Regions from separate parts of the Streptomyces sp. NPDC027962 genome, predicted to be linked through region 1. Evidence: riboswitches for the same ligand, from Rfam matches in the RefSeq annotation. Region 1 holds a riboswitch; each other region holds the start of a gene.

Region 1 (2,189 bases):
GTCGTCGAAGACGTTCTTCGCGCCGAGCGTGTTCGTGATGATGCCGGGTGCGCCGCAGCAGCCTGCCATGTAGGGGGACTCCTGGTTGGCGAACCAGTACAGGATCGTGGTGTCCTTGGCGTCGATCCCGGAGGTGGCCTTGGTAACCCGGTCGTTCAGCTCCGTGACCAGCTTCTCGCCGCGCTCCTCCACCCCGAAGGTCCGGGCCAGTTCACGCACCTCGCGATAGACGGTGTCCATGGCCAGCGGCTTCGTCCGTGAGCCGTCGCCGTCGCCGCTGTTGTCCTTGCCCTCGCAGTCGGCGGGCGAGAGATACGTCGGCACTCCGAGTTCCTCGAACTTCTCGCGTGGGGCAACCCCGCCCTTGCTGAGGGTGGAGGCGAAGGAGGAGGCGACGAAGTCCGGCTCGGTGTTCAGGACCTTCTCGAACGACGGCGCGTTGTCGGCGAGCCGGGGCACCTTCGCGTTGGGCTTCTCCAGCCCCTTCATGACCGGGTCGGTCCAGGTGGCGGTGCCCACCATCCGGTCGGCAAGCCCGAGGGAGAGCATGATCTCGGTGGTGCCCTGGTTCAGGGACACGGCCCGCTTCGGCGGGGCCTCGACCGTCGCTTTCTGCCCGCAGTTGTCGAGTGTGACAGCCCGGGCCCCGGCTTCGGCGGACTTCCCTGACGCGTCGGACGACGAGCCCGAACCGCACGCGGTCAGCAACAGGGCCCCGGTCAGGAGCAGAAGGGAACAGTGGGCGGGACGTGACAGCTGCACGTTGGCTTCCTAGGCGTCGGGGCCCATGCGCGGGGCCCGTTCGGACGGTCGGCTGCCAGCAGGTCTTCGGACTCGGGATCATCCTGACGGGGCACCTTCCCAGACCCGGCCATGGCCGGGTCCAGTGGTTGTCGCCCCGCCCGTCACCCTCACCGCTGCGCGTCAGTTCCGGACTCTCACCGGATTCCCTGACCCGTGCACGCGGACGTCCGTGTGCACGAGTGCGACTGGCGCCCGGAAGTTACCACGGCCTTACCTACTTCCGCCGGAGTGTCTGCGGTACTCGCGGTCGCCGGCAGCGCGATCCGGAGTGTCACCGGCAGGATGCGAACCCGCGCGCGGCTCAGGAGAAAAGGCCGTGCCCACTACCGCGCCAGCTCCGCTTGACCAGCCCACGCTGCGCATGGGCCCAAGCCGTGTTCGAACTTTTTGGGGGCGATGGGCACGGCACTGGACGCTGCGGCGATCTCGGGGAAGCCTCCTCCGTCCTGTACAGGGAGGGACGGGTGGTCGGCTGTGACGCTCGTTTGACGCTCCGAGCGCCTGCACGCGGTATGGCAAGCCGAAAAACCTGCTCTGACGGGTGAAGCCCGAAGAACGCGCAGCAGCCCTGGCCAGTGCTGTGACCGGCTCCGCGATCCGCCCGGCGAGCTCCGCCTGCGGGACCACCGAGCCCCCCGCCGACGACAGGGCGAAGAACACCGCCGAGAAGATCACCCTCACCGACGCCTCCGGCCAGAAGGTCGTCCTGAACGGTCCGGCCAAGAAGGTCGTCGGTACCGAGTGGCACGAGGTCGAGCTGCTGATCTCGCTGGGCGTGGACCCGGTCGGCGTCGCCGACGTCAAGGGCTACAAGACCTGGGACAGCGCGGTCCCGCTGAAGAACGAGCCCAAGGACGTCGGCACCCGCGGCGAGCCCAGCATGGACACCATCGCCGCCCTGCAGCCGGACCTCATCGTCGCCAGCACCGACCTGCCGCCGGCCGCCGTGAAGCAACTGCGCAAGGTCGCCCCGGTGGTGGAGGTGAAGTCGGCCAACGCGGCCGACCCGATCGGGCAGATGACGAAGAACCTCGATCTGCTCGCCCAGGCCACCGGCACCACCGAGAAGGCCGGCGAACTCAAGAAGCAGTTCGAGGCGAAGATCAAGGAGGGCAAGGAGACTCTCGCGGGAGCCGGGCTCGCGGGTGCGAAGTACGCCTTCGCCGACGGGTACGTCGTCTCCAACCAGACGTCGATCCGCCCGTTCACCAGCGGCTCGCTCATCGGCGCGGTCAACGAGGAGCTCGGCCTGAAGAACGACTGGTCGGTCAAGGGCGACCCGGCGTACGGCCTCGGCACGACGGACGTCGAGGGCCTGACCAAGCTGGGCGCCGACGTGCACTTCGCCTACATCGGCAACGACGGCGACCAGAACAGCACCCCGT
Region 2 (2,189 bases), on a different contig from region 1:
GAAGCACTTCGGCGGCTCGTCGGCGGAGATCCCGGGCATCGGCGAGATCGGCTACATCGGCCTCACCGCGTTCGTGCTGAACGTCGTCGTCACCGTGGTCCTCACCTTCGTCCTGCGGGCGGCCAAGGCCCCCGACGGCGTCGACGAGACCAGCCCGTCCGACTACACGGCGGACGCCGGCGACCCGGGCGTCAAGGTGGAGCTGCCCCCGGCCACGGCGGGCGCGCCCGCCGGTCACTGACCGGTCGCACGGCGAAGGGCCGCCGCGCCTTCTCGGTGGGAGGCGCAGCGGCCCTTCGGCTTGGGAGGGTCAGTGCACCCAGTCCTTGAGCTGCTCGGTCGCCAGGGTGATGTCCACCGGGGCAGGCAGCCTGATGTCCTTGCCGAACGGGACGGTGTGGGCGTTCTCGTAACGCACGCCGTCGGGCTGGCTGTAGACCGTCACCTCGCAGCTGTCCCGGTCGATCAGCAGGTACACCGGGATGCCCGTCTGCGCGTAGGCACGAGGCTTCTCCACGCGGTCGCGCCCATCGGTGTCCGAGTCGTACGAAGTGACCTCGAGGACCATGAGCACCTGGTCCGGGTCGGCCCATTCGCCTTGGCCGACGAAGGCGCCGCTGGCGGCGAGCGAGCCGTCCGGACGCGCCCGGCCCTTGCGGTACTCCTGCACCTTGAGGCCTTGGTCGGGATAGAGCCACAGCTCCGGGCGTGCCTGCATGCAGATGCGCGTCAGCCACTCGATGATGCGCCCGTGATCCCCGTCCGGCACCGCTTTGCTCCTGAGCTTCCCGTCGATCAGTTCCAGACGCACGCCCTCGGTCGTGCGGGCCAGTATCCGGAAGGCCTCGTCGAAGTCGTCGGTGTCCAGGTGCGGGCGGTCGGTGGTCACGGTCATGGACCCTCCCTTCAGCGACCACGATAGCGGGGGCCAAGGCCCAGCGCCCGTACATCGGCATCACCCTCGAAGACACAACATATGGGGGTGTCCGACTAAACCGCCCCCACATGTATGCTCATCTCGCTGTCGCCGCAGGGGAATCCGGTGTGAATCCGGAACTGTCCCGCAACGGTGTGATCCGGTGCGCTTTGCCGTATCCGACAAGTCCGAGGACCTGCCGACGGTCATCCGGTTCGACCGATCCGGGTGCAAAGACGTCCGGGCCTCGCGGTTGGGCCGGTGGACGCCATGCGCCGTGCCCGCCTCGCGGGCCCTTGCCCGCATGGCCTCACCTCCCCGCAAGGCCCAGAGCCGAGCGAGGAGAGCACCAGGTGACCATCGCGCCAGCCGATCCGGTCTCAGCGACGGAGGAGGACGGTCCCGGGACCGCACTGCTGCGGACACTGACGGACCTCACGGCCGACCTGCCCGACACCGACCCGGGCAGGGTCGCCGCCGCGGCGCTGCGCGGCCGGAACGCCGGGTCGGACGAGGCCGAGCTGCGCTCTCTCGCCACCGACGCGGCCGCGGGCCTCATTTCGGAGGACCCGGCCTACTCGCGGCTCGCGGCACGCCTGCTGACCCGCACGATCGCCGACGAGGCGGCGGGGCAGGGCGTGGAGTCCTTCTCGTCCTCGGTCGCCGTCGGCCACCGCGAGGGCCTGATCGCCGGCCGTACGGCCGCGTTCGTGGCGCTGCACGCCGCCCGGCTGGACGCGCTCATCGACGTGCGAGCCGACGACCGGTTCGGCTACTTCGGTCTGCGCACGCTCTACAGCCGCTATCTGCTGCGCCACCCCATCACCCGCCAGGTCATCGAGACGCCCCAGCACTTCATGCTGCGTGTCGCCGCCGGTCTGGCGGAGGACGAATCGGTCCGCGCCCTGGACGAGGTCGCGTCCCTGTACGGCCTGATGAGCCGGCTCGACTACCTGCCCTCCTCCCCCACGCTCTTCAACTCGGGCACCCGGCACCCGCAGATGTCGTCCTGCTACCTGCTGGACTCGCCGCTCGACGAGCTCGACTCGATCTACGACCGCTACCACCAGGTCGCCCGGCTCTCCAAGCACGCCGGCGGCATCGGGCTCTCCTACTCCCGCATCCGCGCCCGCGGTTCGCTGATCCGCGGCACCAACGGGCACTCCAACGGCATCGTCCCGTTCCTGAAGACCCTCGACGCGTCGGTCGCCGCGGTGAACCAGGGCGGCCGGCGCAAGGGCGCCGCCGCGATCTACCTGGAGACGTGGCACGC
Region 3 (2,189 bases), on a different contig from region 1:
TCACCGCCGCCCTGGAGAAGGAGCCCCCGGCGACGCCGGGGGCCGTGCTGATGCTGGCCGGGCGGCAGTTGGTGTCGACGGTCGGGGGCGCGTCGGGGCCGCTGTACGGGACGCTGCTGCGGCGCACCGGCAAGGCGCTGGGCGACGACGCGCAGGTGACCCCGGGGCAGTTCGCCGAAGCCCTGCGGGTGGGCGTCGCCGCGGTGGCGCAGCTGGGCGGGGCGAAAGCGGGCGACAAGACGATGCTGGACGCCCTGGAGCCGGCAGCGGCGGCACTCGGCGAGCGCACCGAGTCGTTCGCCGCGGCCCGGGAGGCGGCGGAACAGGGAGCGCTGGCGACGGTGCCGATGCAGGCGCGCAAGGGCAGGGCCAGCTATCTCGGCGAGCGCAGCATCGGACACCAGGATCCGGGAGCGACGTCCTCGGCCCTGATGGTGGCCACGCTCGCCGAGACGGTGGAGGCGGCGAGCGCATGAGCGACGGCAAGCAGGTGGGCATCGTGCTGGTCTCGCACAGCAGGGAGGTGGCCACGGCCGTCGCCGAGCTCGCCAGGGGACTGGCGGGAAGCGGCGGTACGGCCCCCGTGGCCCCGGCGGGCGGGACACCGGACGGCGGCCTCGGCACCAGCTCGGAGCTGATCAGCGCGGCCGCGCAGCAGGTCGACCAGGGCGCGGGCGTCGCGGTCCTCGTCGATCTGGGCAGCGCCGTGCTGACGGTCAAGGCGCTGCTGGCCGAGGGCGACGAACTTCCGGAGGGGACACGGCTGGTCGACGCGCCGTTCCTGGAGGGCGCGGTCGCCGCTGTGGTGACGGCCGGCGCGGGGGGCGATCTGGACGCGGTGGAGGCCGCGGCGTCGGAGGCGTACGGCTACCGCAAACAGTGACGCGTCAGCGGCGCGCCACCGGGACGTGGTGAACACCTCACCCACCGGGACGTGGTGAACAGCTCACCCGGCCGCCGGCCGGTGCGCCCGTGCGCGGCTTGTGATGTACCTGGTCGGCGCACTACTGTCACGGGGCCTTGGTGTTCGGGAAACCGGTGCAGTACCGGTGCGGCCCTCGCCACTGTGATCGGGAAGTCCGGTTCCACCCCCTCACGGGGAGCCACTGGGACACCACGCCTGTGCGTGGTGCCCGGGAAGGCGGAGCCCGGACGGCATGACCCGTCAGCCAGGAGACCGGCCGAGGTGCGTTGTCCATCCACGAGGTGCTGGAGAGGGTCTCCCACATCATGCACATAGCCGAGGGCTATCTCCCCCCGCTGCACGCGGCCGCCTGGGGCGTCGCTTCCGCCCCGTTCGTTGTCCACGGCGTACGGGCCCTGACCCGAGAGGTCAGGGCCAATCCCGAATCGACCCTCCTGCTCGGCGCGTCCGGGGCCTTCACGTTCGTCCTGTCCGCGCTGAAGATTCCGTCCGTCACCGGCAGTTGCTCGCATCCGACCGGTACGGGTCTGGGCGCGATCCTGTTCAGACCGCCGATCATGGCGGTGCTCGGCACGATCACCCTCCTGTTCCAGGCGCTGTTGCTGGCGCACGGGGGGCTCACCACACTCGGCGCCAACGTCTTCTCGATGGCGATCGTCGGGCCGTGGGCCGGGTACGGGGTGTACCGGCTGCTGCGCCGGTTCGACGTACCGCTGATGGTGAGCGTCTTCTTCGGCGCGTTCGTCGCAGACCTGTCCACCTACTGCGTCACCAGCGTCCAGCTGGCACTCGCGTTCCCCGACCCGGGCACCGGTGTCCTGGGCGCGCTCGCCAAGTTCGGCGGGATCTTCGCCGTCACGCAGCTGCCGCTGGCGGTGAGCGAGGGGCTGCTCACGGTGCTCGTGATGCGACTGCTCAGCCAGTCCAGCAAGGGCGAGCTCACGCGGCTCGGTGTCCTGGTCAAGGGTGCGAAGAAGGAGGCGGCGGTCTGATGAGCCGTAACGCGAAGATCAACACCTTGCTGCTGCTGGTCGTGGCGGCACTGGCCGTGCTGCCGCTGGTCCTCGGGCTCGGCGACCACAAGGAGGAGCCGTTCACCGGGGCCGACGGGGAGGCGGAGGCTGCGATCACGGAACTCGAGCCGGACTACGAACCGTGGTTCTCGCCGCTGTACGAACCGCCGTCCGGGGAGGTGGAGTCGGCACTGTTCTCGCTGCAGGCGGCGCTGGGCGCGGGTGTGCTGGCGTACTACTTCGGGCTGCGC
Region 4 (2,189 bases), on a different contig from region 1:
GCACCACCTGGCTGGAACGGTCGCTGCCGGGCTTCAGCAGCACCGGGTTCATCAGGGCGGTCGGCTCCACGCGCGCGGCCTGCGCCTGCATGGCCTGTGCGCGCCCGATCTCCGCGCCCTCACGTGTCACGAACGAATTGAGGGACATGTTCTGCCCCTTGAAGGGCGCGACCTTGACCCCTTGCCGCACCAGCCAGCGGCAGATCCCGGCCGTGACGACGCTCTTGCCGGCGTCCGAGGTCGTCCCGGCGACCAGCAACCCCCCACCGGTCATGCCGGCCTCCTTCCGCCGCGCCCTGCACCCAGCATCCGCCCCGTGGCACAGACCACCAGGGTCAGCAGGCCGACACGCCGCGACAGCCGCACCGCCCGCCCGATGTCGTCGAACTCCACCGCCCGGCCGTCGCCGTTGAGAACCGGCCGGTGCTCGACCCGGCCGCCGTACGAGAGGGTGCCGCCCAGCCGCACCCCCAGCACGCCGGCGAACGACGCTTCGACCGGGCCCGCGTTGGGACTGGGGTGCTTGCCCGCGTCGGCCCGCCAGGCCCGTACCGCCCCCCGCGGATCCGGCCCGCTCACGGCCGCCAGGATCGCGGTCAGCCGTGCGCCGGGCCAGCCCGCCACGTCGTCCAGGCGCGCCGATGCCCAGCCGTAGCGCCGGTAGCGGGGCGACTTGTGGCCCACCATCGCGTCCAGGGTGTTGACCGCACGGAAGCCGACAAGGCCGGGCACGCCGGCCAGCGCGCCCCACACGAGGGCTCCCACGACCGCGTCGGAGGTGTTCTCCGCGACGGACTCGACGACGGCGCGGGCGATCTGCTGCTCGTCCAGGGTCTGCGGGTCGCGCCCGCACAGATGAGGCAGCCGTTCACGGGCCGCTTCGACGTCCCCGGCGGCCAGCGCGTCGCCGATGGCCGAGGCCTCACGCCCCAGCGTCGTGCCCCCGACAACCGCCCACGTGGCGACGGCGGTCAGCGCGATCGACGCGGCGGGGGAGCGGCGTACGGCACGGCCGGCCAGAGTCGCCGCGGCGACGGCGCCGCCCGCGCACACCGCGGTGTGCAGCGCGCCCCGGCCGCGGTGGTCACGCCACAGGACACGCTCGAGGGCGGCGGCCATCCGTCCGAACGCGGCGACCGGATGCCCACGGCGGGGATCGCCGAGGAGCAGGTCACCAGCGAGGCCGGCGGCGGCGCCGTACACGAATACTCGGTCGGCACGCACGGGATCAGCGATCCCCGAAGTGGCGTCCGACGGACAGGGCTGTACCGCAGCCGGGCATGAGACGAGTCCTCACTCAGGGTCCGCGCCCTGGTTCGACGTGACCGGCGGTGAGAGTTCCTGGCTCCCCGGGGTTCGTGCTCCCGGGTGACAGTGGCGGGACCGCGCCGGATTCGCACCGGACTTCCTCTTCTGCCGCCGTTATCGGCCCCGGCAGTCCACCACGCGCGCGAACGCCCGTCAACTCGCCATTGACCTGCGGCGGGACAGTGTGCCGAGCCCCACACCGGTGGACACACGAAGGCCGGGTCGAAGGCACCCGCAGGTGTCCTCGACCCGGCCTCGCGAGGGTCCGGCCGTCGTCAGACGACGATCAGATAGATCCCGTAGGAAACGGCTGCCGCGCAGAGCGCGAAGCAGGCGTAAGCGCCCGTGCGGGCCAGTGCGCCGGAGCCTCCGGCCTGCGAGGCCGCCTCCTGCTTGGTCAGGCCCACGATGCCCAGGGTGAACAGGCCCACCAGGGCGACGGTGGCGACGAGGCTCACGCCGAATACGGAGCCGAGAGCTGCCCAGTCGATCTTCATGCTGTTCCTTACACCGTGGCCGGACGTGCCGACTCGGGCTCGGCCGGGGCCGGGATAGTGGTCTTGATTTCGCCGGCGGGCGGCGGGGTGACGGCCGCGATGGCGGTCGTGACGACGCCCGCACGCTCCTCGGTGCCGTCGACGTCGTTGACGTTGGTGTGGTCGACGACCTGGCGGCGCGAGACGAACCAGATCGCGGTGCACGCGGCGACCAGGAAGACGGCGACGGCCGCGACACCCCAGTCACCCTGCTTGGTGACGTACTCCGAGCCCGCCGCGACGAGGCCCGCGGCCGGCAGGGTCAGGCCCCACGCCACGAACATCCGGGTGGCGGTGGACCAGCGGACCACTCCGCCCTTGCGGCCGAGACCGGCACCCATGACC

The links. A riboswitch is a leader RNA that binds a small molecule or an ion and turns the genes downstream of it on or off. The one in region 1 is predicted to bind cobalamin.
Region 2: linked by a shared signal. The riboswitch ahead of ACZ4SA_RS00910 (ribonucleoside-diphosphate reductase subunit alpha) and the one ahead of ACZ4SA_RS12240 (ABC transporter substrate-binding protein) in region 1 are both predicted to bind cobalamin.
Region 3: linked by a shared signal. The riboswitch ahead of ACZ4SA_RS32475 (energy-coupling factor ABC transporter permease) and the one ahead of ACZ4SA_RS12240 (ABC transporter substrate-binding protein) in region 1 are both predicted to bind cobalamin.
Region 4: linked by a shared signal. The riboswitch ahead of ACZ4SA_RS31600 (cobalamin biosynthesis protein) and the one ahead of ACZ4SA_RS12240 (ABC transporter substrate-binding protein) in region 1 are both predicted to bind cobalamin.

The regions. Positions count from the first base shown of each region.
Region 1 is NZ_JBVHTA010000010.1:45,726-47,914, reverse strand. It holds gene ACZ4SA_RS12240 (ABC transporter substrate-binding protein) at 1-762, opposite strand, end outside; cobalamin riboswitch at 803-1,009, opposite strand; gene ACZ4SA_RS12235 (iron-siderophore ABC transporter substrate-binding protein) at 1,373-2,189, shown strand, end outside.
Region 2 is NZ_JBVHTA010000001.1:194,925-197,113, reverse strand. It holds gene mctP (monocarboxylate uptake permease MctP) at 1-241, shown strand, start outside; gene ACZ4SA_RS00915 (Uma2 family endonuclease) at 311-895, opposite strand; cobalamin riboswitch at 1,009-1,134, shown strand; gene ACZ4SA_RS00910 (ribonucleoside-diphosphate reductase subunit alpha) at 1,270-2,189, shown strand, end outside.
Region 3 is NZ_JBVHTA010000051.1:43,669-45,857, forward strand. It holds gene dhaL (dihydroxyacetone kinase subunit DhaL) at 1-476, shown strand, start outside; gene ACZ4SA_RS32470 (PTS-dependent dihydroxyacetone kinase phosphotransferase subunit DhaM) at 473-883, shown strand; cobalamin riboswitch at 1,005-1,200, shown strand; gene ACZ4SA_RS32475 (energy-coupling factor ABC transporter permease) at 1,231-1,917, shown strand; gene ACZ4SA_RS32480 (energy-coupling factor ABC transporter substrate-binding protein) at 1,917-2,189, shown strand, end outside.
Region 4 is NZ_JBVHTA010000048.1:20,835-23,023, reverse strand. It holds gene ACZ4SA_RS31605 (cobyric acid synthase) at 1-274, opposite strand, end outside; gene ACZ4SA_RS31600 (cobalamin biosynthesis protein) at 271-1,224, opposite strand; cobalamin riboswitch at 1,314-1,459, opposite strand; gene ACZ4SA_RS31595 (hypothetical protein) at 1,584-1,805, opposite strand; gene ACZ4SA_RS31590 (inorganic phosphate transporter) at 1,814-2,189, opposite strand, start outside.